DNA from 3 places in the Arthrobacter sp. NPDC093139 genome. Region 3 is predicted to be linked to each of the others. Evidence: predicted binding sites of a transcription regulator. Region 3 holds the regulator's gene; each other region holds the start of a gene.

Region 1 (7,861 bases), on a different contig from region 3:
TGGATGGTCCCGGCACCATAGACGGAGTCACACCCGCCAGGCACTGTCAGAAAGGAGACACTCATGCACTTCAAACAACTTTTTCGCCGCAGGACTAAAGCCCCAGGCATGCCCGCAACCGAGCCCGCAGGCACGTGCGAGGCCACCCAGCTGGCGCAGAGCGAGGACCTGCAGGAGGCCTGGGCTGAACTGACCGCAGCCGCCAAAGGCTCCAAGGTGATGAACTTCCACGCCTGCACCCATTCCGGGGTGCCGTGGGGCCAGGACCCAGCAGCTGTCCGTCTTCTGGCCGCCATACTGCGTGAACACCCGGCGGACGCCGGTGAATGACATGGGCCCCAACATCTATCTGGCGGCCGTTGCTTGCTTCATCTTGGCCGCGGCATGCTCCGCAGTCGGGGTAACCATCCGGCAGAAGCAACGGGGCCAGCCCACCCGGAATGCCCGGCTGGACGCGGCCAGGTTCCGGTTCGCAATGCTGTCAGGGGCGGTGTTCAGCCTGTCCGGAGCAGCCCTGATGTTCAGTACCCTTCTTCCCTAAGGTCAAGGATCATGAGCGTCAATAAAGAAGAAGGTGGCTGGCGCGCGCTGGTGCGGCGTTCGCCCAACTGGCTGATCGTCGTTGCGATCGCCGTCGTGTACACCGCCCTGATTCTGGGCATGGATTTCCTCAAGGGCGAGGAGATCGAGCCCGAGAAGGCCGCCCTCACAGCCGTCCTCGGACTGGGTCTCGGCTGCTTCGCCATCTGGATCAACCGCTGGAAACAGGCCCGGGACCGCAGGCAACCGCAAGGAGCGCCCACGGCAACAAATGTTCAGCAGGCCATTTCCAGTGGCCAGCTGCCCGAACATGCCACTGCCGAAGAGTGGCTCCCCGAGTTGCAGAAGATCGTTCGGCAGGAGAGGCACTGGGCCTGGGGTGGACCGCTCTTCTTCGGCCTGTTCACTGCCATGGGGATCTTCCTCATCTTCGATGACCCAGCACATCCCTGGTTCGGCGTCTTCGTCTCGGCCTGCTTCTTGGGAGCTGCCGTCTGGTACCCGATCTGGGTACGGCGCCGGCGCGCCAGGATAAATGGACTGATTGCCGACCTCGTGAACAAACCTCCAGAGCCAGCGACGTGAAACTGCTGGGAAACGCCGGCCCGGCGGTCACTCATCCTCCGGCCCGGAAGCGTCTCTGAACGTGGTGGCAAAGTCGCCGGCGGCGAACCCCGGAGCGGCACGGCGCAGGAGTCCGATCAGGTGCTAATGGTTCGGGATCATGAGGAGAAGCGTAGCCGCATTCCGAAGCTATGGATCGCGCATGATCCCGGTTATGGCTCGGATCTGGTCCAGACGCTTCTGGTAGTAGGCCGCGGTCAGGATGCTCAAAAGAGAGATGGCCAGCGATCCCCATGCGCTCAGCGGAACGCGGCTTTCGGACTGATGCTCGGAGATGGTCAGGGACGCGTTGCCGAGGTTGAGGATGGCAAAGAAGATCATCCAGGAGCGTGCGTAGCTGAGGTCTTCCTTGCTGAGTGCCTTGGGTTTACGCCACCTGACCATGCCGTGACTGTAGCAGTCGGAACACGGCTACCCTATGGCTATGGCCACGGGGGCAGGCAACGACGGCAACAAGTACGAGTGGCAGTCCTGGCCGCCGGATTCGCTCGAGGGCATGCCGCCGAAACGCAGGCGCCTGGCAGGCTGGGCGTTGTTCTGGTTCATACTGTTGGGCTCCGTCGTGGGGTACGGACTGGAGGGGCTGGGAGTTACTGAGCCGTGGCGTTCACTGCTGGTCGCCGCAATCATGGCCGCGATCTTCGTACCTCTCATCCGGGCAGCCGTGCTCGAAGCCCGCCAACTCCGCGCCGAAGGTGCCGACCTGCCTTCGATCCAAGTCACCCGCAAAGTACTGATCGTCACGGGCGCCCTGGCCGCGGTGACCTGGATCGTTTACGCCGTCGGGGCGATACAGGGCGAGCCGGGGTCGCTTGTGCTGCCGATCGCCTGCACCGTCTGGCTAGTCTTTCTGGTACGGCGGTGGCGAACGGGACCCTGAATGGGGATAGGGTTTTCGGTGACCTCGAAATGAAGATCAGGGGACCTTCTGCCTGCCTACGGGGCCGGCGAAAGTCAACGTGATTCGATGGGACCCATGACTACCGCTCCCCCGGCTTCCGTCACCCAGGGCCTGGCCAGGCTCTCGCGGGCCTTGGACGCGACCATCCCGGCCAGAACAGACACCAACCTTCTGGTCGCGACCTGGAACGTTCGGGCGTTCGGCGATGTCACCGCGAAATGGGCGGCCGGGCCAAGGGACTCCCCCAAACGGGACTGGCATGCGGTGGCGTGCATCGCCGAGGTCATCTCCCGGTTCGACGTCGTCGCCCTGCAGGAGGCCAGGCGCAGCACCAAGGCGCTGCGGTTCCTGCTCGAGCGGCTCGGCCCGGCCTGGCGGGTGATTGCCTCCGACGTCACCGAAGGTTCCGCTGGCAATGCGGAGCGCCTCGCCTTCCTGTACGACAGCGACCGGGTCCAGCCCTCCGGACTGGTCGGGGAAATCGTCCTGCCGGCCCTCGGGAGCGACCCGGCCCGGCAATTCGCCCGCACCCCATACTTCGCCGGTTTCAGCCGCAACGGTACGGAATTCACCCTCGCCTCCGTCCACGTCCTGTGGGGCAAGAACGCCGCCGAGCGGCTTCCCGAAGTCACAGCCTTCGCGCAGTGGATGCGGGCGTGGGCGGACCGGCCCAACGACTGGAACCACAACCTGATGGTCCTGGGTGACTTCAATTTGGACCGCATCGGCGACCCGCTCTACGAGGCCTTCGTCGCCACCGGGCTGTGGCCGCCCACGGAGCTGAACACGGTGCCGCGGACCATCTTCGACGACAGCGGAGCCAACAACTTCTACGACCAGATCGCCTGGTTTTCCGAACCCGACGGCACCCCGCTGCTGGACGGCATCACCTACAACCAGCGCGCCGGATCCTTCGACTTCATCCCGCACGTGATGACCGGGCTGACGAAGAACGAAATCTCCTGGCGGATTTCCGACCACTACCCGCTTTGGACCGAATTCCGGCTTACCGAGGGATAGCCTGGCCACTGCTTGTGCCGCCGTGCGGTGCTCTTTTCTACTGGCTACAGCGCCCGACCCCGACGGTCCCAATCAGCCCTAATAGCCTCTTCCTCGTCCCAGAAGCGGCCATCATGATGGCGAAGGTACAACAGGAACGCGAGATAGGTAACGGACAGGAATAGCAGGACGAGCGATAAGTAGTCCCCCAGATCCCAGACAATCCCCATTAGAAGATTCCCAACCACTATCACCAGCTGCAGCCCAGCGATGATCGACCACAGGACGAACTGAACGCGGAAGCCACCCCGGGTCATCCTCGGCTGCAGCCGCTTGCGCCCTTCAGCCTCTGCCATAAGCCGAGCGTAAGACATTGACAAAGCTCGGAACAGATCAGGCTGACTGTGGGCCCCCGAGCCGTTCTTCAAGCAGCTTCAAGGCGGCATCACCGGCCGCCAGATGCAGCACGCCCTCGTCCGTTTCCAAGGCGACGATGCTCCAGCCTCGCTTCACCTCCGCGGGCCTCTTGGCCGGCGGCTCTACCGGGCCCTTGAAGATGACATCGAAGAACGGCCTGATCGTACCGGCCGGGTCACCTTCACCGACAAGATCCGGCTGGAACCTGACCGTCCCGCGGCTCACTTCGGCGAACCCGGGCAGCCACAGGCGGCGGATGGAACCCGGGTGGGAATCCGGATAGCGGATAGCGCACTCGATGATTCCCCGTTCTGCATCATGTGCCAGACGTTCCTTCCGCTGCGGAGCCGCGAGCCGGGCAAGCAGGAAGGCGCCCAAACCAAAGGCACCGAAGGACATCGTCGTCGCCTCCCAAAACCCGAAGTTCTCACGGAGAAGGCTGGACGTCGACGTGGCCAGGAAGACCAGCAGCCCAAGGGACCGTGGCAGGATCTTTTCCCACCTGCCCCGCGGGGCAGGCCTGAGCGCCTCCCCTGCCATGCCTGCATCCTAGGCCCTACGGCAGAAAGCGGCATAGGCCCGACCCGTAAGCTTCCTTATCCCGCGGACTCCAGATGGAATTCGACACGGTACTTCATGAACCGGATGTTCCGGGCCATGGAAAGCGCGCGACGGATCTTCAGGTCATCCTCTTGGCGATGATGACGCCCTGGACGGACTGCCCGGATTCGAGCGGGGCCTCCTGGACGTAGCCCATGTAGCACTGGATCTGACCGACGACGGAGTCATTGGCTCGACCACGCTTCAGCTCGACGACCAGCAGCCGGCTGCGGTCCTTGCTGATCGCGAGGATGCCCATCGGACCGGTATCGGTCAGGTACTGCTGGCCGGTGGTTCTCATGGTCGCAGCCCATATGCTCGTAGTCGATGCAAGGGTGGTGCCGACGGGGACCCGGTCACGGAACCCCGCCACAGGCTCAGGCTTGGGTAAGGGTTTCCGCACGGCTGAGAAAACCCAGGCCCTGATGGAGTCGAAGCGCCCTGATCCCTCGCGTCGTCGCAACAACGAGCAGCCCGACAGGGAGATCTCTTTGCACAAGATGCTGGAAGGCGCCTATGAGCACGGGAACGGCCATTGGAAGGGGCGCGTCTACGTCGCGCAGAATAACGAAACCCAATTCAGGCAATACTGCCGGGTCGGGCTCCACGCTCCTTGCTGAGAGTTCGTAGAGTGGCCAGCCCGCAGCCGCCGTGACGATCGTGGCTGCTTCAATTACTTCGTCCCTGTACGCCACATCCCGGAAGGCTGCCACTGTCACCTGCGCTAGTCCATGACCCGAGTGTGTCAAAGTGTCGGTTAGCTCAAGAGCCCATTCAGCGGTATCCAACGTTGTCCTCGGATCTCAGTGGGGTAGAAAAACGACGATTTCGGATGGGCGCCTTGGCCCGGCCAGATATTAGTCGCCGCTACACACAGCGGATGGATGGGCTTTCACACCGGCTAATCTTCGGGGCCCCCGCCATCTTTCAACTCACCTGTGGCAATACGCTCGGCGGTGCGCCGGTACGCGTCAGTTATGAAGTCTTCGAGGTCGGTGGCCCCGATGCGCCACACTCCGCGGCCGCCGACCTGGATGCCCCGCAACTCGCCCGTTTTTAGCAGGGCCCGGATCTGGCTGTCGGAGACATTCAGCTCCTCCGCGGCCTGCTCGATGGTCAGGAAGCGGCGCTTCTTGTGTTCGTCGGTCACCGCTTCATCCTATGTGGGGTCTGCAGTGGCCCCAGGCCCAGAGCAAGCGCGTTACCCCGAAATGGCGCCCGTAGCCGAATATCGCGGTCGGAGTGGCCCGCGAAAGACGTTGTCAGCCCCTGGGGCTACACTTAATTATCGAACATATATTCGAATAAAGGTGTGTCATGGGCGTTGTTATTGGTCCCCGGGTGATAGATGCGGGTGCCTCGTTGTTGTCGGTGCTGGTCTCCCCGGTGCCGGTCGCGGCCGGGTACCCGTCCCCGGCGCAGGACTACTTTGACGGCCGGATCGACCTGAACCAGCATCTGATCAAGGACATCACCAGCACCTACGTGGTGCGGGTGACCGGGGACTCGATGGAGGGCGCCGGGATCAGCGACGGGGATGAACTGATCGTCAACCGGGCCCTGGAACCCGCCGACGGCTCGGTCGTCGTCGCCGTCCTGGACGGGGAACTGACCATCAAGCGTCTGCGCATCACCCCGGACGGGGTGGTGCTGCAGGCGGAGAACCCCAAATACCCGGACATCCGGGTCCCCGCACTGTCGGAGCTGACCGTTTGGGGCGTGGCCACCAGGTGCCTGCACCATGTCTAAGAGCCCCAAGCCTGGCGCGCACTTTTGCGCTGGGGGATGCGATGTCTAGGCCGGCGGTGATGCGGCGGATGCCGCAGATCGCCCATGTAGATGTGAACTGCTTCTACGCCTCGGCCGAGCGTGCCTTCGATCCGTCGCTGGAGGGCCGGCCGGTGGTGGTGCTCTCCAACAACGACGGATGCGCGGTGACCCGCTCCCCCGAAGCGAAGGCCCTGGGCATCCCGATGGGCGAACCCTGGTTCAAACTCGCCCCGCGGGCCAAGGAATGGGGCCTGGTCGCGCTCTCGTCCAACTACGAGCTCTACGGGGACATCAGCGCCCGGGTGATGGAGCTGCTGGGCCGGTACTCGGCCTGGCTCGAGGTCTACAGCATCGACGAGGCCTTCCTCGGCGTCAAAGGCTCCCCCGTCGAGCTGCTGGCGCTGGGCCGGGCCATGAAAGCCGCGGTCCGCCGGCACGTCGGCGTGCCGGTCTGCGTCGGGATCGCCCCCACCAAAACCCTGGCGAAACTGTGCAACAAGTGGGCCAAGCATAACCCCGCCTTCGGCGGGGTCTGCCACTGGGACTCCGTCCCCGCCCCTGTGCGGGAGGCGCTGCTGGGGCGGCTGTCCGTGGAGGAGATCTGGGGCGTCGCCGGCCGGCTGACCAAACGCCTGAACGCGATCGGCATCCACACGATCGAAGATCTCACCGCCGCGGATCCGGTCGCGATCCGGGACAAGTTCTCCGTGGTCATGATGCGCACCGTCCTGGAACTGCAGGGCACCCCGTGCATCCCGATGGAGGAAGAACGCATCGGCCGGGATCAGCTGATCTTCTCCCGCTCCTTCGCCACGCCCGTCACCACCCGGGCCGGGCTCCGGCAGGTCTTGTCCGTCTACGGCCAGCAGGCCAGCGCACGGCTGGGAAAACACGGGCTGCAGGCCAAGGTCCTTACCGCGTTCGCCGGGACCTCCCACTACAACCAGCACCAGGCCTCCTACCCGTCCGTGTGCGTGGCACTGCCGATGCCGACCGCGGACCCGGTCCTGCTCACCCGCGCCGCGCACGCGCTGCTGCCCGCCATCCAGGAAGGCCTCAAATACGCCCGCGCAGGGATCATGGTCACCGACCTGCGTCCCACCGGCAACCAATCCCTGCTCGAGCCTTTCGAAAACCCGCACGAGGAACGCCACATCGGCGCCCTCCTCGAAGACGTCACCCGCCGGTACGGCCGCGGCGCCATCGGCCTGGGCCACGCCGGCATCAAAACAGGCCTCGACTGGACCATGAAACGCGACATGCTCTCCCCCCGCTACACCACCCACTGGGACGAACTCCCCCTCGTCAAAGCCGCCTAACAAACACCCCCACGACCAGCACCAACCCGAAAGACACACGAATGACCATCACCCACGAACGCACCACCACCAGCCCTGCCCACCCCACACCCAAGACCGCGCCCACAACCGCGGCGCCCAAGCCTGGCGTGCCGGTGCACGTGCGGTTCACCGCCGCCGGAACTCCCCTGGCTGTCCGCCACGACGGACAGATCTGGGCGGTCGCCGCCGAAACCGTGCACTGGTTCGAACGCTGCGACTGGTGGCACACCGGCACACGAGCCGCCATCGGCTCCGGGGACCTGGTCAGCGTCGGACACTGGCGCGTCCAGGTCCGCGACAGCACCGCGGCCCCGCTGCGGACCTTCCAGCTGCGCCGCGACCCGCTCTCTGAGCAGTGGCTTCTGGAGGCCATCACTGACAGTGAGGACGCCGCTGCGTAGTGTGGGGCCATGGGACTGATCTACGACGACCCTCGCCTGGCAGCACTAACGCTGCTGCGCATCGCCGCCGAGGAAGCCGAAGGCCCCACCGAGCTCACCGGAGGCATGCAAGCGGTCCTGGACGACCTCGTGCAGCGCAACGGGGGTGAGTATTTGGCGGAGCTGGCCATCGCCCTCGCGAGGACTGGGTTCATCGCCCTCGACGAACTGGCCAGGATCACCGGGAACAACACCTCTGACCTGCTGGACGCGGTCGAGGTCGACACCCT
Region 2 (7,861 bases), on a different contig from region 3:
TCTTCTTGGGGAAACGGTCCGAGGAGATGTCAACCTCGGCGCGGATCCCGGCGGCCTTCAGCTGGTCCACGACGTCGAACATGTAGTCGTTGAAGGTTTCCGCCACGGGGATGCCGACCACCTGGACGGGAGCCAGCCAGGCGGGGAAGGCTCCTGCATAGTGCTCGGTAAGCACGCCCATGAACCGTTCCACCGAGCCAAACAGCGCACGGTGAATCATGACCGGGCGCTGGCGTGTGCCGTCTGCAGCCTGGTACTCGAGTTCGAAGCGTTCCGGCAGGTTGAAGTCGAGCTGAATCGTGGACATCTGCCAGGTGCGGCCCAGCGCGTCCTTGGCCTGGACGGAGATCTTCGGGCCGTAGAATGCGGCTCCCCCGGGATCCGGGACCAGCTCCAGTCCTGACGCTTCAGCCACTTCGGCCAAGGTGCGGGTGGCTTCCTCCCAGGCGGTGTCGTCACCCACGAACTTGTCTTCGTTCTTGGTGGAAAGCTCCAGATAGAAATCGTCAAGGCCGTAATCCTTGAGGAGGCCCAGGACGAAATTCAGCGTTCCGGTGAGTTCGTCCTTCATCTGTTCACGGGTGCAGTAGATGTGGGCGTCGTCCTGTGTCATGCCGCGGACGCGGGTCAGGCCATGCACCACACCGGACTTTTCATATCGGTAGACGGAACCGAATTCGAACAGGCGCAGGGGCAGCTCGCGGTACGAGCGGCCTCGGGAACGGAAGATGAGGTTGTGCATGGGGCAGTTCATCGGCTTCAGGTAGTAATCCTGGCCGGGCTTGCGCACGGTGCCGTCTTCGTTCAGTTCCGCGTCGATGTGCATCGCCGGGAACATGCCTTCCCTGTACCAGTCCAGGTGGCCGGAGACTTCGTAGAGGTGCCCCTTGGTGATGTGCGGGGTATAGACGAACTCATAGCCGGCATCGACGTGCCGCTGTCGCGAGTAGTCCTCCATGGCCTTGCGGATGATGCCGCCCTTCGGGTGGAACACCGGCAGGCCCGAGCCCAGCTCATCCGGGAAGGAGAAAAGGTCCAGCTCGGCGCCGAGCTTGCGGTGGTCGCGCCGCTCGGCCTCGGCAATGCGCTCCTGGTAAGCCTTCAGTGCGTCCTTGGTGGGCCAGGCCGTGCCGTAGATGCGCTGCAGCTGCTGGTTGTTCTGGTTGCCCAGCCAGTAGGCGGCGGAGGAACGGGTCAGGGCGAAGGCATTGGAGATCAGCTTGGTATTGGGCAGGTGAGGGCCGCGGCACAGGTCGCACCAGACGCTGTCACCACTCTTGCGGTCAACATTGTCGTAGATGGTGATGTCTCCGGCGCCCACCTCAACGTTGACGCCTTCCCCGGCGTCGACGGCGTCATTCTTCTTGCCCAGCAGTTCCAGCTTGTAGGGCTCATTCTTCATCGCCTCGCGAGCTTCATCCTCGGAAACGACGCGCCGCACGAACTTCTGGTTCTGGTTGACGATTTTGAGCATCATCTTTTCCAGCTGCCGGAGGTCTTCGGGGGTGAAGGGCTCCGCGACATCGAAGTCGAAGTAGAAGCCATCGGTGATGTACGGGCCGATGCCAAGCTTGGCGTCGGGGCGCAACTGCTGCACGGCCTGAGCCATGACGTGGGCTGTGGAGTGGCGGAGGACGTTGAGGCCGTCCGGGGAGTCGATGGTGACGCCTTGGACCTCGGCACCTTCGGGAAGCGGCTGTTCAAGGTCCTTCAACTCGCCGTCAACGCGGGCCACAACGACGTCGCGGCGCTCAAAGAAGACTTCCGCGCCGGTGGTCCCTGTAGTCACCTTCATCTCTTCGCCATCGACGATGAGGGTGATCTGCTGGGCTTCTGACACGGGTGTCTCCTATTCAAAGTTAAGGCTTCGTAGCTTGTGGCATACGGGGACCACAGCCAGCCTCGTCAATCGTATCGGTTACGGCTGAGGCCAGCCAAAGCGGCACACGGGCAGGGCTGCGGTTCAGCCGCCCAGGCCGGTGATGGCCAGGTTCCTGCCGATCCCGCTCAACGGGCCGGGTGCCCGGAACTCGGCCGGGATGAGGGCGCCGGTGTTGGGTTCGGCGCTCCCCGGTCCGCGCCCGGAGGGGGAATCCTTCGCCGGGAAGGGCAGGGTCTCAATCCTGCTCAGGTCCCAGGCCATGCTGGCGCTGAGGCTGATCCCCCGCGGGCCCGTCCGCCGGGTGGTTCCCCTGATAAGCAGCAGGCGGGTACCGAACAGCAGAGGTCCCGACTTCTCCTGGGCCTCATGGAAGAAGACAGAGTCCACGCAGCCGGTGCCGTCATCGATGCTGATGAACACCACCCTTTTGCCTCCCCGCATGGGCGGGGTCTGGGTGGCGATGCGGACCCCGGCCACCAGAACTTCAGTGCCGTTCCTCAGTCCGAGGAGCTTGTCGGCAGTGGTGACGCCCAGTTTGTCCAGCAGCGGACGGTGGCTGGACATCAGGTGCTCGCTGACGTCAACGGCCATGAGGTCAAGTTCTGCCCTGACATTCTCCACGACGGTGGGTGGCGGAAGTTCGGCCTTGACGTTCCTCAGTTCAATGTCTCCGAGGGGCAGAGCCAGCTGGCCTTCAACGACGTCGGGCGCTTTCCGGTGCTGGCTGTTCTGCAGGGTCTGCAGATGCTGGACCAGGTCCGCCCGGTTGGCCGCTCCGCCGGATTCCCGGTGCAAGGAATCGAAGGCTCCCAGCTGGGCCAGCCTCTTGATGCTCGGTTTCGTCAGCCTGGACCGCGCCCTCAGGTCAGCCAGGGAGTCGAAGGGCTGTCCGGCCACTATCCGCTTCAGTTCGGCCCCGGAGAGCCCAAAGATGCCTTTCAGGCTCAGCCTGATGCCGAGTTTGCCTTGGTCCGGCCCCGAAACGACGCGCTCCACCCGGTACTCCGCGCCGCTGCGGTTGATGTCCAGCGGCAGGATGGGGATTCCCAGGCGGCGGGCTTCGGCGACAAGCAGGCGCTTGGGGTACATGCCCGGATCGTGCTCCCACAGTCCGGCGAGGAAGGCCTCCGGATGATGCGCTTTCAGCCAGGCCGACTGGTAGGTGGGCACGGCAAAGGCAGCGCCGTGGGCCTTGCAGAAGCCAAAGCTGGCAAAGGACTTCAAGGTCCCCCAGACCTTGTCAACGACGTCCGGCGAATACCCTTTGGCCTTTGCCCTGCGGCGGAAAAACTCCTCCACCTGGGATTCCATGACCTCGCTGCTCAACGCCCTGCGGAACTCGTCGGCTTTGGCCAGCCCGCAGCCAGTCATCACGTCAAAGGTCCTCAGGATCTGCTCGTGGAACACGGTGACACCGTGGGTTTCCTGCAGCACGGGTTTGAGATCCGGATGGGGATAGACCTCCGGCGCGAATCCGTGTCGGTGCTCGAGGAACGGGCGCACCATGTCGGATTTCATGGGCCCGGGACGGAACAGGGAAATGTCGATAATGAGATCGTTGAATTCCCTTGGCGCCATCTTTCCCACCAGTTCGCGCTGGCCCGGCGATTCAATCTGGAAACATCCCAGGGTGTGGGTGCTCCGGATGAGCTCGTAGGTGGGCTCATCATCCAGCGGCACCGCGTTGAGGTCGATGAAGCCGTCCTCCCTGATGTAGTCCGGGCCCTTACCGTCCGGACCCGCGGGGTGGGCGCCCGCAGCCACCACATCGGCTTTGGTGGGATGGATGCGGATGATCTCCCGGACGGCGAACGCCATGGCGCTTTGCATCCGGACTCCCAGCACGTCCAGTTTGAGCATTCCCATAGGATCCATGTCGTGCTTGTCGAACTGGCTCATGGGCAGCCCCAGCCCGCTGGGCTGCACAGGAGTTCTGTCCAGCAGGGTCGCGTCGCCAAGGATAACTCCGCAAGGATGCATGGAGATGTGGCGGGGAAGCCTGTCCAGGCGTTCGGTGAGGTCCACGAGCAGGTCCAGTTGCTGGTTGCCTGAAGCATCCCGCTGCTCCACCCGGTCAGCAAATTCACGGAGCTCGGGTTTTTCTTCCAGGGCTTCCCTGAACCTGCGGGCGGAAAAGCGCCACAGCTGCTTGGCAATCTCTCCAATGTCGCCGTCGTCCATGCCCAAGGCCATCCCGGCGTCCCGCACGGCCCCCCGGGCACGGTAGCCGTTCTGCATACTCATGAGCGTCACGCGCTGGGCGCCAAAACGGTCAAAGATCTTCCGGTAAACGTTGTGCCGCTCCGCGCTTTCGACGTCGATGTCGATATCCGGAAGGGTGGACCTGTCCTGCGACAGGAAGCGTTCGAAAATAAGGTCATGCTGCAGCGGGTTCACCTGGCTGATATCGAGCAGGTAGTTCACCAGGCTGGACGCTCCCGAGCCCCTGGCAGCGGCCCGCACGCCCATGTCCAGGATCATCCGCGATACCTCGGCCACCGTCAGAAAATAGGAGGCGAAGCCGAGGTTGGCTATGATCTTCAGTTCGTGATCCAGCCTGCTGCGCATTTCAGCCTCGGCCTTCCCGGAAATACCCGGAAAGCGGCGGGCCACGCCGGCCTCGCACCTCAAGGCCAGTTCCGCCAGGGGGTCACCTTCGATGCCGATCACCGAGCCCTCCGGAACGACGGGCTGCTTCCAGCCCATGTCCGTGGCGGGATCCATCCTGCAGCGGTCGGCGAGCGCCTCCGTTTGCGCGAGCAGGACCTGAAGATCCGCCGCCCCATACCCGGCGGCGTGAATAATTTCCTTGCCCAGCCGCAGCATCTGATCAGGGGACTTCAGCCAGCCCTGCCCATTGGGCTGGAGCAGTGGCGCGGCTGAGAGTTCGGGGAGGGACTTCAGGGTCCGGGCGGAGTCGAGGACATCGGCCGTGGCGGCACCGTCCTCGGCACAATAACGGACTGCATTGGTGAGGACCGCCGGAACACTGTACTCCTGTGCGAGCTTGAGCATGCGGACGGCATGGGCGGTGCTGAGGGGCTCTCCCGGGGCGCTGAGATGCGAGACGACCTCCGCGACGACGCTTCCGGGCGGCAGGGAATCCAGCCAGCTCTTGAAGAGCGTGCGGGGCCGGAGGTAACGCCGTCCGCCCATGGCCCTTCCGACGTCGGAATCCGGCCCGATCAGCACGCTGAGCACGGGCTTCAGGGTGTGCGGGTCAAGAATCCTTGATGCCAGTTCCGCCCGGGTGACTGCAGCCGGCACCGCTCCCCCGGCCTTGCCCGTGGTGCGGGCATGGGCATCGGAAATCAACCGGCAGAGCGCCTTGTAGCCGGCCCCGTTGTTGTGGCCGTGCGCAAGCACCACTACGCGGCCGGAAAGCTGGGTGCGAAGATCTCCCTCGTCGTCGAAAACGGCGAGGTCCACCCCGACCACCGGGTCCAGGCCGGCAGCCATGCAGGCTTTCAGATGCTTGACCGTTCCGTACAGGCCGTCCCTGTCCGTGCAGGCAAGGGCGGTTGCACCCTGGGCCGCCGCCGACTGGGCGAGTTCATCGGGCCAGGAAACGCCGTAGTGGGCGCTGAAGGCGGTGGAAACGTGCAGGTGGGTAAAGCTCATGCTGTCTTATGCCGGAGTGCGTCGTGGATCCGGAGCAGCCGCCAGCGTCCGCTGCCGGTATGCCGGACCAGATCGAGTGTCAGGTGTTCAGGGGCAGCAGGGGCCTCTTCGGACAAGGGGGGTTCCACGCGCGCTACCTGAACTCTCCAGATCTCGTGATCCACAAGTCCGGGCCCACTGCCCAGTGGAGCCCGCTGTTCCTCGGCCCACCACTGGCGGCGTTCATACCAGTGAACCGGTTCGGCGCAGACCGTGTACCTCCGGCCGCCCCACTGCAATTCCACGGGCTGGCCTTCCGGTCCGCAGGCAACGTCCACGGACTCGCTGAACATGCCCATAGGTGCCTCCGGAAACCAAGATGAAGGTGCTGCAGATGAAGGGTGGTTCGAATATGTATTCGAATAACTACAGTCTACGCCTGGCCTCCGGCAAAACCTAGATGGGTGTGGACTGACAGCGGCTCAAGGGGCAGGATGGAGCCATGAGTTCCAATGACGCACTCCTGAAGCACGTAAGCATCGCCGCCAAAGACACCATCTTGGAGGCCAAATTTGATATTGACGGCAATATTCCAGGATCGGGCGCCTTCGTAGTGGGGCTCGTGGCAGCAACTCCGGACTATTCACATCAGCGAAGGCTCGGAATTGAGTTCATGAACGGCGAGGCCGTGTCGATGTACTCGTTCAGCCATGACGGCACCGAGGAAAACTTTGACGTCAAGAGCGTCGAGCATTCGGGCAGCACCATAACGGGTAACTTCCCCATGAGCACGGTGCTTGGACTGGAGAAGGGCCACCTCATGTCAGCCTTCAGCGAGGCCGACGGACGGGAATTCCAGTCCGGCGTTCCGGTGGAAGAAGCCCTCTAGGCAACTAAGGCAGCAAAATATCGGGGCCATTCCCGCCGTCGCCCCGAAGTCCCGCCGGCAGCTCCTGCTGCCCGGTCAGTTGTTCTCGTTATGGATCTTCATCTCGAGCTCGATGAACTTCGAAATCATGGCCCGGTAGGTGGTTTCCACGATGTCCGGGTCGATTTCCTTTTTCTCGGCAGCGGCGCGGACATGTTCAATCACACGTTCCACGCGGCCGGGAGCCCGGACCTCGGCGTCATCGCCCTTCAGTGTTCCCGCGATCCTGATCAGACGTTCGCGGCGCGCAATCAGCGTGACGATCTGGTCATCAACCTCGTCCACGGCGATCCGGACAGCAGCGAGCTGTTCCCTGTCAGCCTGGGCGCTTTTATCGTCTCCGTGATTTGTGGGCATGTCCATGACAGTATCGAACCATGCAGCCCCGAGTCGATTTTATTTCCCTGGGAGTGCGAAGCGTGGCCGCCTCCCGCAGCTTCTACGTTGGGGGCCTCGGCTGGCCCGTCCACCGGGAATTCCCCGAAGTGGTCTTTATCCAGGCCAACCATGGCCTCATGTTCTCCCTCTGGGACGCCAGGCAGATGCAGGCCGAAGCCGCCGTGGATGCCCCCGCGTCCGTCCCATGCATCACGCTCAGCCACAACGTGAAAAGCGCTGCCGAAGTCGAGGAGGTGATGGCCCAGGCGGAATCTGCCGGCGCAACTGTCGTGGCAAGCCCCAAGACCCAGCCGTGGGGAGGGTACACGGGCTACTTCGCCGATCCGGACGGTTTCAGGTGGGAGATCGCCTTCAACCCCACGTGGACCGTTGACGACGGCGGACGGGTCAGCCTGTGACGCGACCCGCTAGAAGAGTGCTTCCACCGGCTCGATGAGTTCCGGCGAATTGTTCCTGACGTTGCCCACGGCCGGCCCTACCGAATCAACCCGCCAGCCTGCGGCCTCGTCCTTAACCCCGGAGCGGACCAGGTCCAGCAGCCCGGCTGCGTCGTCGACCTGCGGGTCGAGCCATGCTGCCATGGTGTCCCGGCTCATGGGCAGCGGGACACGGTCATGAAGCGAGGTGAGCTCACCGAATACTGTGGATTCGGCACCCTCCGGTGGTGAATCCGCCGTCAGGATCGACATGGAAAGCATCCACCGGCCCGGGTCATCCTGCCCTTTGGAGGGGTCCTTCCACCACTCATAGAGGCCCGCGAAGGCCATTCCCGGCCCCTCCTTGGGATGCACGTAGTACGGCTGTTTGCGTCGCCCTTCGCCCTGCTTCCACTCGTAATAGCCGTCAGCCGGCACTGCGCAGCGCCGGGACTGCACGGCCTTGCGGAATGCAGGCTTCTCGAGCACCGTTTCGCTCCTGGCATTGATCATCTTCGGCCCGACGCCGGGGTCTTTGGCCCAGGACGGCACGAGTCCCCACCGCGCTACATGGAGCTGGCGGACTGTGGCGCCGTCGATCAGCCGTTCCAGGACGATGGGCGCACCATCCGTGGG
Region 3 (7,861 bases):
AGTGCTTACACAGTGCAGTCAGCATGTGGTCGTAGAACGGGACGGAGGTGCTGATGTCTGAAACGCCGGTGCCGTCGAGGTTGATCTCCACCAGAACGGAAGATTCGCTGGTGGCACGCTCGAGGCGTGCTGTGCGGGCCTCGGCAGCCTTGATTCCGGTGTCGCTCATAGTGATAGGTGTCCTTTTTGATGCAGGAAGGGTGCAGACGTTGCGGGGGTCTACCCTCAAGTTTAGGCCGGAAGAGCAGCCTGCCTCGCCAGGATGCGTTCCAGTGCTTCCAGGAAGGCCGTGGTTTCCGTCTCAGTGCCGGCCGTGACGCGCAGATGGCCGGGGATGCCGACGTCCCTGATCAGGACACCGGAATCCAGCAGGGCCTGCCAGACCTCGTGCGGGTTCTCGAGGCCGCCAAAGAAGACGTAGTTCGAGTCCGACGCGGCCGGTCGGAGCCCCATCCTGGTGAGTTCGGTGACGATCCTGTCGCGCTGCTGCTTGATGTCCTCAACGTCAGCCATGAGCGCCTCGCGGTGCCGCAGCGCGGCCAATGCGGTGGCCTGGGTGACGGCGGACAGGTGGTACGGGAGACGGACAAGGCGCAGGGCGTCTGCCACCTCGGGGGCGGCGGCCATGTATCCAAGACGGGCGCCCGCCAGGGCGAAGGCCTTGCTCATGGTCCGGGACACAATGAGCCGCTCCCGCCCTGGCAACAGGGTAAGCGCGCTGGGAGTGCCGTCGTGGGCGAACTCGTGGTACGCCTCGTCGACGATGACGATGGTCTGGCTGGATTCGCCGGCCTCATAGACGGCTTCCACGACGTCCAGTCCCAGGCCGGTACCGGTGGGGTTGTTTGGTGAGCACAGGAACACGACGTTTGGCCGCAGCTCCCGGACCTGGCGGGCCGCGGACTCGGCGCTCAGGCCATAGTCCTCCGCGCGCTGTCCGACGATGTATTCCGTATCTGTTCCGCTGGCCAGCAACGGGTACATGGAGTACGTGGGCGGGAATCCGAGGGCCGTTCGGCCCGGCCCGCCGAACGCCTGGAGTATCTGCTGGAGGACTTCGTTGGAGCCGTTGGCCGCCCAGATGTTGTCGGCGGAGAGGCCGTGGCCCAGGTATTCCGCCAGGGCCTCCCGGAGTTCGGTGAATTCCCGGTCGGGATAGCGGTTGAGTCCCGCCGCAGCCTCAGCGACGGCCTCAGATATCGCGGCCCTGACATCGGCCGGCACACCGTGGGTGTTCTCATTGACGTTGAGCAGGATCGGCACCTCGAGCTGCGGCGCCCCGTAAGGCGTCAGCCCCCGCAGATTGGTGCGCAGGGGAAGTCGGTTCAGTCGCTCAAGCTGGTCAGTCACTTGGACAGTTTAAGTGCCCCGGGCGGCGAGCGGGAAACTGTGACGGGTCAGGCCGACCGGCCGAGACGGATCGGTACCTATTTGGACGGGACGAACAGCTGCTGTCCCGGCATGACCTTGCCGTTGTCCAGGTTGTTCAGCTGGACAATATCCGCGATGACGTCGCGCGGATCCCTGGCCGGGTCCACGCTGCCGGCAATGGCCCACAGCGATTCCCCTGGCTGCACCGTTACGGAGACGGTCTCCGTCACCGACAGACCGCTGGCGGTATCGGCAGCTTTGGCCGGCGAGTTGAGCAGGCCCGCGAGTGACAGGAGCAGCGCTGCCAGAAGCACCAGCGGCAGTCCGATCAGGACGATCCGCCCCCGGCGGGTGAGCCGCAGGCGCGGCGGCTTGCTTTCCGGCCCGCTTGGCCGCCCGCCGCCATGCAGTCCTTCGGGACCTTGCTGGCTCTCGGAGCTGCGGCGCTTCTCGGGACGGTAATGGTGACCTGCTGTTGTAGCTGACATGAACTGAGCCCTCCTGGACCATTCTGTGCTGCCCGTGTGCCCGGCCCGCCGGACATACGCCCGGATCTTCGAATAACCGGGCTGCTTCGCAGCGGAACTAGAACACATGTTCGAACTTTGCTTCTCCATTTTTAGCACCTATCAACGAACAAAGTCGAGACTCGCTAGAACAAATGTTTGAAAAAGCCTTATGGCTGGCCTACGTTTGAAACAAAGAACAACCACTTCTGCAGTTGATCAGCAGGGTCTGACATTTCAGGCCGGATGTTCCCGGCAACTGCAGCCACGCAAGCCGGGAGGAACGAAAGGCGTTGGCGAACATGGCAGCACAAGCCTCCGAGGGCAAAGCTACCCAGCGCAGCCAGCGGTCCCGGACAGCACCCAAGGGACTCACTGTCCGCCAGAAGAAGATCCTGGAAACCATCCAGCGCTCGGTCAATGACAACGGATACCCTCCCTCCATGCGGGAGATCGGGGACACGGTTGGCCTCGCCAGCCTGTCCAGCGTCACCCACCAGCTCTCACAGCTGGAGAAGCTCGGATACCTGCGGCGCGATCCCAAACGTCCCCGGGCCATGGAGGTCCTCATGCCCCTGACGCTCGATGCCGGGGTCCCAAAATCCGCAGGCGCCGAGAAGGAAGCCAGGCTGCACAGCGTGGGCGGTGCCCCTGTTACGGAGTTGCCCAGCGCCACAGACACGGCGCTCGTTCCGCTGGTGGGCCGGATCGCAGCCGGCGGTCCCATCCTCGCCGACCAGTTGGTGGAGGACCTCATGCCGCTGCCCCGCCAGCTCGTCGGCCACGGGGAACTGTTCATGCTGAGAGTCGCCGGGGACTCCATGGTGGACGCTGCGATCTGCGACGGAGACTGGGTGGTGGTGCGGCGTCAAAGTGACGCGGCCAACGGCGATATCGTGGCCGCGCTGCTGGACGACGAAGCAACCGTCAAGACCTTCCGGCAGCGGGACGGCCACACCTGGCTGCTTCCCCAGAACACCCAGTACGAGCCCATCCTGGGCGACCACGCCGTGGTCATGGGCAAGGTCGTGTCCGTCCTGCGTTCGCTGTAGGCCACAGCCCGCTTTCGCTTCCGGCCGGTTTGGGTTCCGGCCCGCTTGCAAGTCAGCGAGTCCAGGGCTACCGCGCTCCGGCGAGCCTTTCCAGCGCCGCCACGGCGATCTTGCGGTCCGTCGTGGGCCAGAACGGCGGGAGCGCCGCGCGGAGAAACCCGCCGTAGCGCTCGGTCGAAAGGCGCGAATCCAGCACTGCCACCACGCCCTTGTCATCCGTGGACCGGATGAGGCGCCCGGCGCCCTGCGCCAGACGGATCGCGGCATGGGTGGCCGACACAGACATGAAACCGTTGCCGCCTGCCTGGGCCACGGCTCGGGAGCGTGCCGTCATCAGGGGGTCGTCTGGCCGCGGGAACGGAATCCTGTCGATGACCACCAGCCGGCAGGAACCACCGGGAACATCAACACCCTGCCACAGGGACATGGTGCCGAACAGGCAGGTGTCGGGTTCGTCGGCGAACTGCTTCACCAGCGCGGTCATGGTTGAGTCGCCTTGGCAGAGCACGCTGACGTCCAGGCGGGGGCGCAGCGCCTCGGCGGCATCCTCGGCGGCCCGGCGGGACGAGAACAGGCACAGCGCTCCCCCGCCGGAGGCGCGGATCAGCGTTTCCAGTTCGTCGAGCGCTTCTGGCGAGGTCCCCCTGCCCGGCTTGGGCAGGTGCCCCGCCACGTACAGGATGCCCTGCTTCGGGTAGTCGAAGGGGGACCCCACGTCCACGCCCGTCCAGCTTGGGGCGCCTTCACCCAGGAGACCGAGTCCGCCTGCGGCGGGTTCGAACGCGGAGCCGATTGCCAGCGTGGCGGAGGTCAGGACCACGGTGTGGCCTTCGAACAGGCCCTCCCGGAGGCGCCCGGCAACACTCAGGGGTGCAATGTTGATCAGCGCGGGCTGCGTGTCGTCGGGTGCCGAATAGCCCTGCTGCGGGTCAAAGGTGCTGTTCCGCGAAAACCACACGACCTCGCGGTTCTCGCGCGCGGCGAGCAGCCGTTCACACAGCTCCATGATGACGAGGAGGCGGGACCGCGCGAGCTGCCGCCCGCCGTCGACCGCGTTGTTGCTGTCCCCTTTTGAATCTGACAGCGCCGCCCGGCACGCCTCGCGAAGCTGGTCCACACAGTCGAGCTGCTCCGCGTTGAGTCCGTTCGGAAGCAGCCCGCTGGGAACGCCGGTGAGGGCAAGTTCAAGGTTGGCTGCGGCGTTGTTGAGGGCATCCACGGTAATGCCTGTGTGCTTGCGGGCGCCCGAGGCTGCGGCATGCACCATGGCGACAGACAACTGCCCGGAAACAGCGCCGGTGACGCGGTCCTGGAGCTCGTGGGCCTCGTCCACCACCACAACGTCGTACTCCGGCAGCACGGCAAGGCCCTCGAAGGCGCTGACGGCGAGCATGGCATGGTTGGTCACCACGACATCGGCCTCAGCCGCTTCGTGCCGGGCCAGTTCACTGAAGCACTCCTCGGCGAGGGGACACTTCTGCGCGCCGAGGCACTCCATGGATGTAACAGAGACCTGCCTCCAGGCACGGTCGGTCACCCCCGGGAGGAGTTCGTCGCGGTCCCCCGTGGCGGTCTTTTCCGCCCATTCGCGGAGCCGGACCACCTCTTTGCCGAGCTGCGACGACGGTCCGCCCATCGCGGCGGCGAAGTGCGGGACGCTGGTGTCCTCGCCCAGCGAAAAGAGCTGCCCTTCGGAGGGCTCCTCGGACGGGAACCCGCCTTCGAGCTTATGCCGGCACACGTAGTTGGCGCGGCCTTTGACGAGGGCCACCTTCACCGGCCTGTCCAGCGCCGGGGTGATGTTCTTCAGCAACCGCGGAAGGTCCCGGCCCACGATCTGTGTCTGCAGCGCCAGGGTGGCGGTGGAGACGAGGGTGGGCTTGTCGCTCTCGAGCGAATGGGCGATCAGCGGGATCAGGTAGGCCAGCGACTTTCCGGTGCCCGTACCCGCCTGGACCAGCAGGTGGTCGCCGGTTTCAATCGCCCGCGCCACCTGACGCGCCATCTCGTGCTGGCCGGTGCGGCTTTGTCCGCCCATGGCGGCCACGGCACGGTCGAGGAGCCCGATGACGAACTCCTCGCCGCCCGTGGCACCGGCGGGCTTTTCGGCCTGCTCAGTCATTGCTGATGAAGGATTCCAGTTCAGCCGCGAGGCCTTCCCGGACCATGACGACGGCGCGGGTGCCGCCCTCTTCGTGATCCATGCTCAGGATCTCTGCGTCGGAGTCGTGGAGTTTGCTGATAAGGTCGCCGCGGTGGTACGGCACCAGCAGTTCCAGCTTGACGTTCGGCCGCGGGATTCCGTCACTGATCGCCTTCAGCAGTTCCTGGATTCCCTGGCCGGTCCGGGCGGACACCACAACGTGGCGCGGTTCGCGCTGCTTGAGCCGCTCCACGACGAACGGATCGGCGGCGTCGGCCTTGTTGAGCACGATGATCTCGGGCACCTTGCGGGCGTCCACTTCGGAGAACACCGAGCGCACGGCGGCGATCTGGCCCTCCGGATCAGGGTGGGAGACGTCCACCACGTGCAGGATGAGGTCCGCGTCCGCCACCTCCTCGAGTGTGGACCGGAATGCCTCCACGAGCTGCGTGGGAAGGGACCGGACAAAGCCGACAGTATCAGCCAGGGTGTAGCCCAACCCGTCTGCCGTCTCCGCCTTGCGGACCGTGGGATCCAGCGTGGCGAACAGGGCGTTCTCCACCAGGACTCCGGCGTCGGTGAGCCGGTTCAGCAGGGAGGACTTGCCCGCGTTCGTGTACCCCGCGATGGCCACAGAAGGAACTGCATTCCGACGGCGGTTGGCCCGCTTGGTCTCGCGTGCCGGCTTCATTGCGGCGATCTCGCGGCGCAGCTTCGCCATCCGCGTGCGGATCCGGCGCCGGTCCAGTTCGATCTTCGTTTCACCAGGACCACGTGAGCCCATGCCGGCACCTGCGCCGCCCACCTGGCCGCCGGCCTGGCGGGACATCGATTCGCCCCAGCCGCGGAGGCGCGGGAGCAGGTATTCGAGCTGCGCCAGCTCCACCTGCGCCTTGCCCTCGCGGCTCTTCGCGTGCTGCGCGAAGATGTCAAGAATGAGGGCGGTGCGGTCGATGACCTTGACCTTGACGATGTCTTCCAGTCCGCGGCGCTGCGACGGCGCGAGCTCGGCATCCACCACCACGGTGTCCGCACCGGTGGACATCACCACGTCCTTGAGCTCCAGGGCCTTGCCCGAACCGAGGAACGTGCCGGGATCCGGCTTCGCCCGGCGCTGGACCAGCCCGTCGAGAACTTCCGATCCCGCGGTTTCCGCAAGCGCAGCGAGTTCCCGCAGGGAGTTCTCGGCGTCGGCCAGGGTGCCTTCGGTCCACAGCCCGGCCAGGACCACGCGCTCCAGGCGCAACTGCCGGTACTCGACTTCGGTGACGTCTTCGAGTTCCGTGGACAGCCCGGCCGTGCGGCGCAGGGCCCGGCGTTCCTCGAGATCCTGCTGGTCGCCGTCGAACGTGCTGTGTTCCTCGTCAAGCCGCGAGATGGCCTGCGCCTGGCCAAAGACGGCCTTGCTACCGGCTCCAGCGCCGTTGGCAGCAGCGGCGTTCCGTGCCGGGACGTCTTTGGAGAGAATCCGGTCGATGACAGCTTGGATTTCCTCGGGACTCATGTCCTGGGCTGCTGGCTCGGATCCGGAATTGTGCTGACTGGTCATGGTCTCCTTAAAAGGTTCTGCATCTTCAGAATAGTGCTGATTGTTGCCCTTGGCTGCGGTATTCGCGCTGGGCTGACGGCGAGGGGTCATGAGGGCTCCTGAAATGCCGACGGCGCACAGACCGGAGCGGCAGGAAGTGGACTGATTGAGTGTGGTTGTGCGCGCTCCGGGCGGAAGGTGGTACACCTGCATCGCAACGGGAAGCGCGCGGCCGGCGCCACGGCTGGAAGCCTGCGGCGGAGAATACCGGCTACTCAAAGATCAGGAACATGCCTTCCAGCGTAGCAGATGCGGACCATCCGGTTTCCCATCCCGTTTCCCATCCGGGTGGTAGGCCCACTAATCTGGCCAGTTATGGAGTCTGCCCACTATTTCAGCGCCTCGCCCGCCGGGCCGTTCACCCGCAAGCCGCTCACCGTGGAACTGGCCGGCGAAACGCGCAGGCTGCAGACCTCCTCCGGCATCTTCAGCCCGGACGGCATCGACAAGGGCACTGCTGTTCTGCTCGCGGAGGTCCCCGCCCCCGCTCCTCAGGGAAACCTGCTGGACATCGGCTGCGGCTGGGGTCCCATCGCCCTGACCATGGCGCTGCGGGCGCCGCACGCCCACGTGTATGCGGTGGACGTCAACGAACGCTGTATCGCTCTCACCAACGAGAACGCCGCGCTGCTGGGGCTTGCCAATGTCACGGCCAGCACGCCCGAGGCCGTGGATCCTGAGTTGCGCTTCGACACCATCTGGTCCAATCCGCCGATCCGGATTGGGAAGGATGAATTGCACTCACTGCTGCTGCTGTGGCTGCCCCGTCTCGCGCCGGGAGGTTCAGCCTGGCTGGTGGTGCAGAAGAACCTGGGATCCGACTCGCTTCAGCGCTGGCTCGCGGAGGCGCTTGACGACTCGTTTGCGGTGACCCGCGAGAGCACGTCCAAGTCCTTCCGCATCCTGCGGGTCAGGAAAGCGTCCCGCTAGCAACGATCGTTGCGGGCCCGCTCAGTTCCACATGCTCGTGGCCGTCTGCCACGGTAAAGAATTTAACGCCGACGACGCCGCCCGGCACTTTGACGTGCCAGGCGTCCGGTGCACCCTGGCCCGCCCAGTGACGGATTGCCACGGCGGCGGCACACGCGCCGGTGCCGCACGACTGCGTTTCACCGACGCCGCGCTCGTGCACGCGCATGGTCACTGTGCCGACTCCGTCGTGGACCAGCGGCTCGGACGGGACAACGAATTCGACGTTGGT

The links. The regulator LexA, encoded in region 3, represses DNA repair genes until DNA is damaged. The targets are predictions, from matches to a motif close to TCGAACANNTGTTCGA.
Region 1: a site for LexA is predicted at 5,370-5,385, ahead of ACIP90_RS00605 (LexA family protein). Genes of this name have one in related genera too.
Region 2: a site for LexA is predicted at 5,889-5,904, ahead of ACIP90_RS01250 (DUF6504 family protein). Genes of this name have one in related genera too.

The regions. Positions count from the first base shown of each region.
Region 1 is NZ_JBIVOO010000001.1:121,980-129,840, reverse strand. It holds gene ACIP90_RS00655 (hypothetical protein) at 1-21, shown strand, start outside; gene ACIP90_RS00650 (hypothetical protein) at 109-330, shown strand; gene ACIP90_RS00645 (hypothetical protein) at 553-1,125, shown strand; gene ACIP90_RS00640 (hypothetical protein) at 1,294-1,548, opposite strand; gene ACIP90_RS00635 (hypothetical protein) at 1,589-2,044, shown strand; gene ACIP90_RS00630 (endonuclease/exonuclease/phosphatase family protein) at 2,141-3,085, shown strand; gene ACIP90_RS00625 (hypothetical protein) at 3,130-3,420, opposite strand; gene ACIP90_RS00620 (hypothetical protein) at 3,458-4,021, opposite strand; gene ACIP90_RS00615 (endonuclease NucS domain-containing protein) at 4,161-4,382, opposite strand; gene ACIP90_RS00610 (helix-turn-helix domain-containing protein) at 4,983-5,231, opposite strand; gene ACIP90_RS00605 (LexA family protein) at 5,399-5,830, shown strand; gene ACIP90_RS00600 (Y-family DNA polymerase) at 5,890-7,170, shown strand; gene ACIP90_RS00595 (hypothetical protein) at 7,212-7,592, shown strand; gene ACIP90_RS00590 (hypothetical protein) at 7,602-7,861, shown strand, end outside.
Region 2 is NZ_JBIVOO010000001.1:225,754-233,614, reverse strand. It holds gene thrS (threonine--tRNA ligase) at 1-1,795, opposite strand, end outside; gene ACIP90_RS01255 (DNA polymerase III subunit alpha) at 1,964-5,503, opposite strand; gene ACIP90_RS01250 (DUF6504 family protein) at 5,500-5,841, opposite strand; gene ACIP90_RS01245 (hypothetical protein) at 5,985-6,371, shown strand; gene ACIP90_RS01240 (chorismate mutase) at 6,447-6,773, opposite strand; gene ACIP90_RS01235 (VOC family protein) at 6,788-7,207, shown strand; gene ACIP90_RS01230 (SOS response-associated peptidase) at 7,217-7,861, opposite strand, start outside.
Region 3 is NZ_JBIVOO010000003.1:45,257-53,117, forward strand. It holds gene hisB (imidazoleglycerol-phosphate dehydratase HisB) at 1-169, opposite strand, end outside; gene ACIP90_RS06125 (histidinol-phosphate transaminase) at 232-1,350, opposite strand; gene ACIP90_RS06130 (LysM peptidoglycan-binding domain-containing protein) at 1,428-1,859, opposite strand; gene lexA (transcriptional repressor LexA) at 2,180-2,929, shown strand; gene ACIP90_RS06140 (ATP-dependent DNA helicase) at 2,997-5,051, opposite strand; gene hflX (GTPase HflX) at 5,044-6,621, opposite strand; gene ACIP90_RS06150 (class I SAM-dependent methyltransferase) at 6,976-7,590, shown strand; gene dapF (diaminopimelate epimerase) at 7,571-7,861, opposite strand, start outside.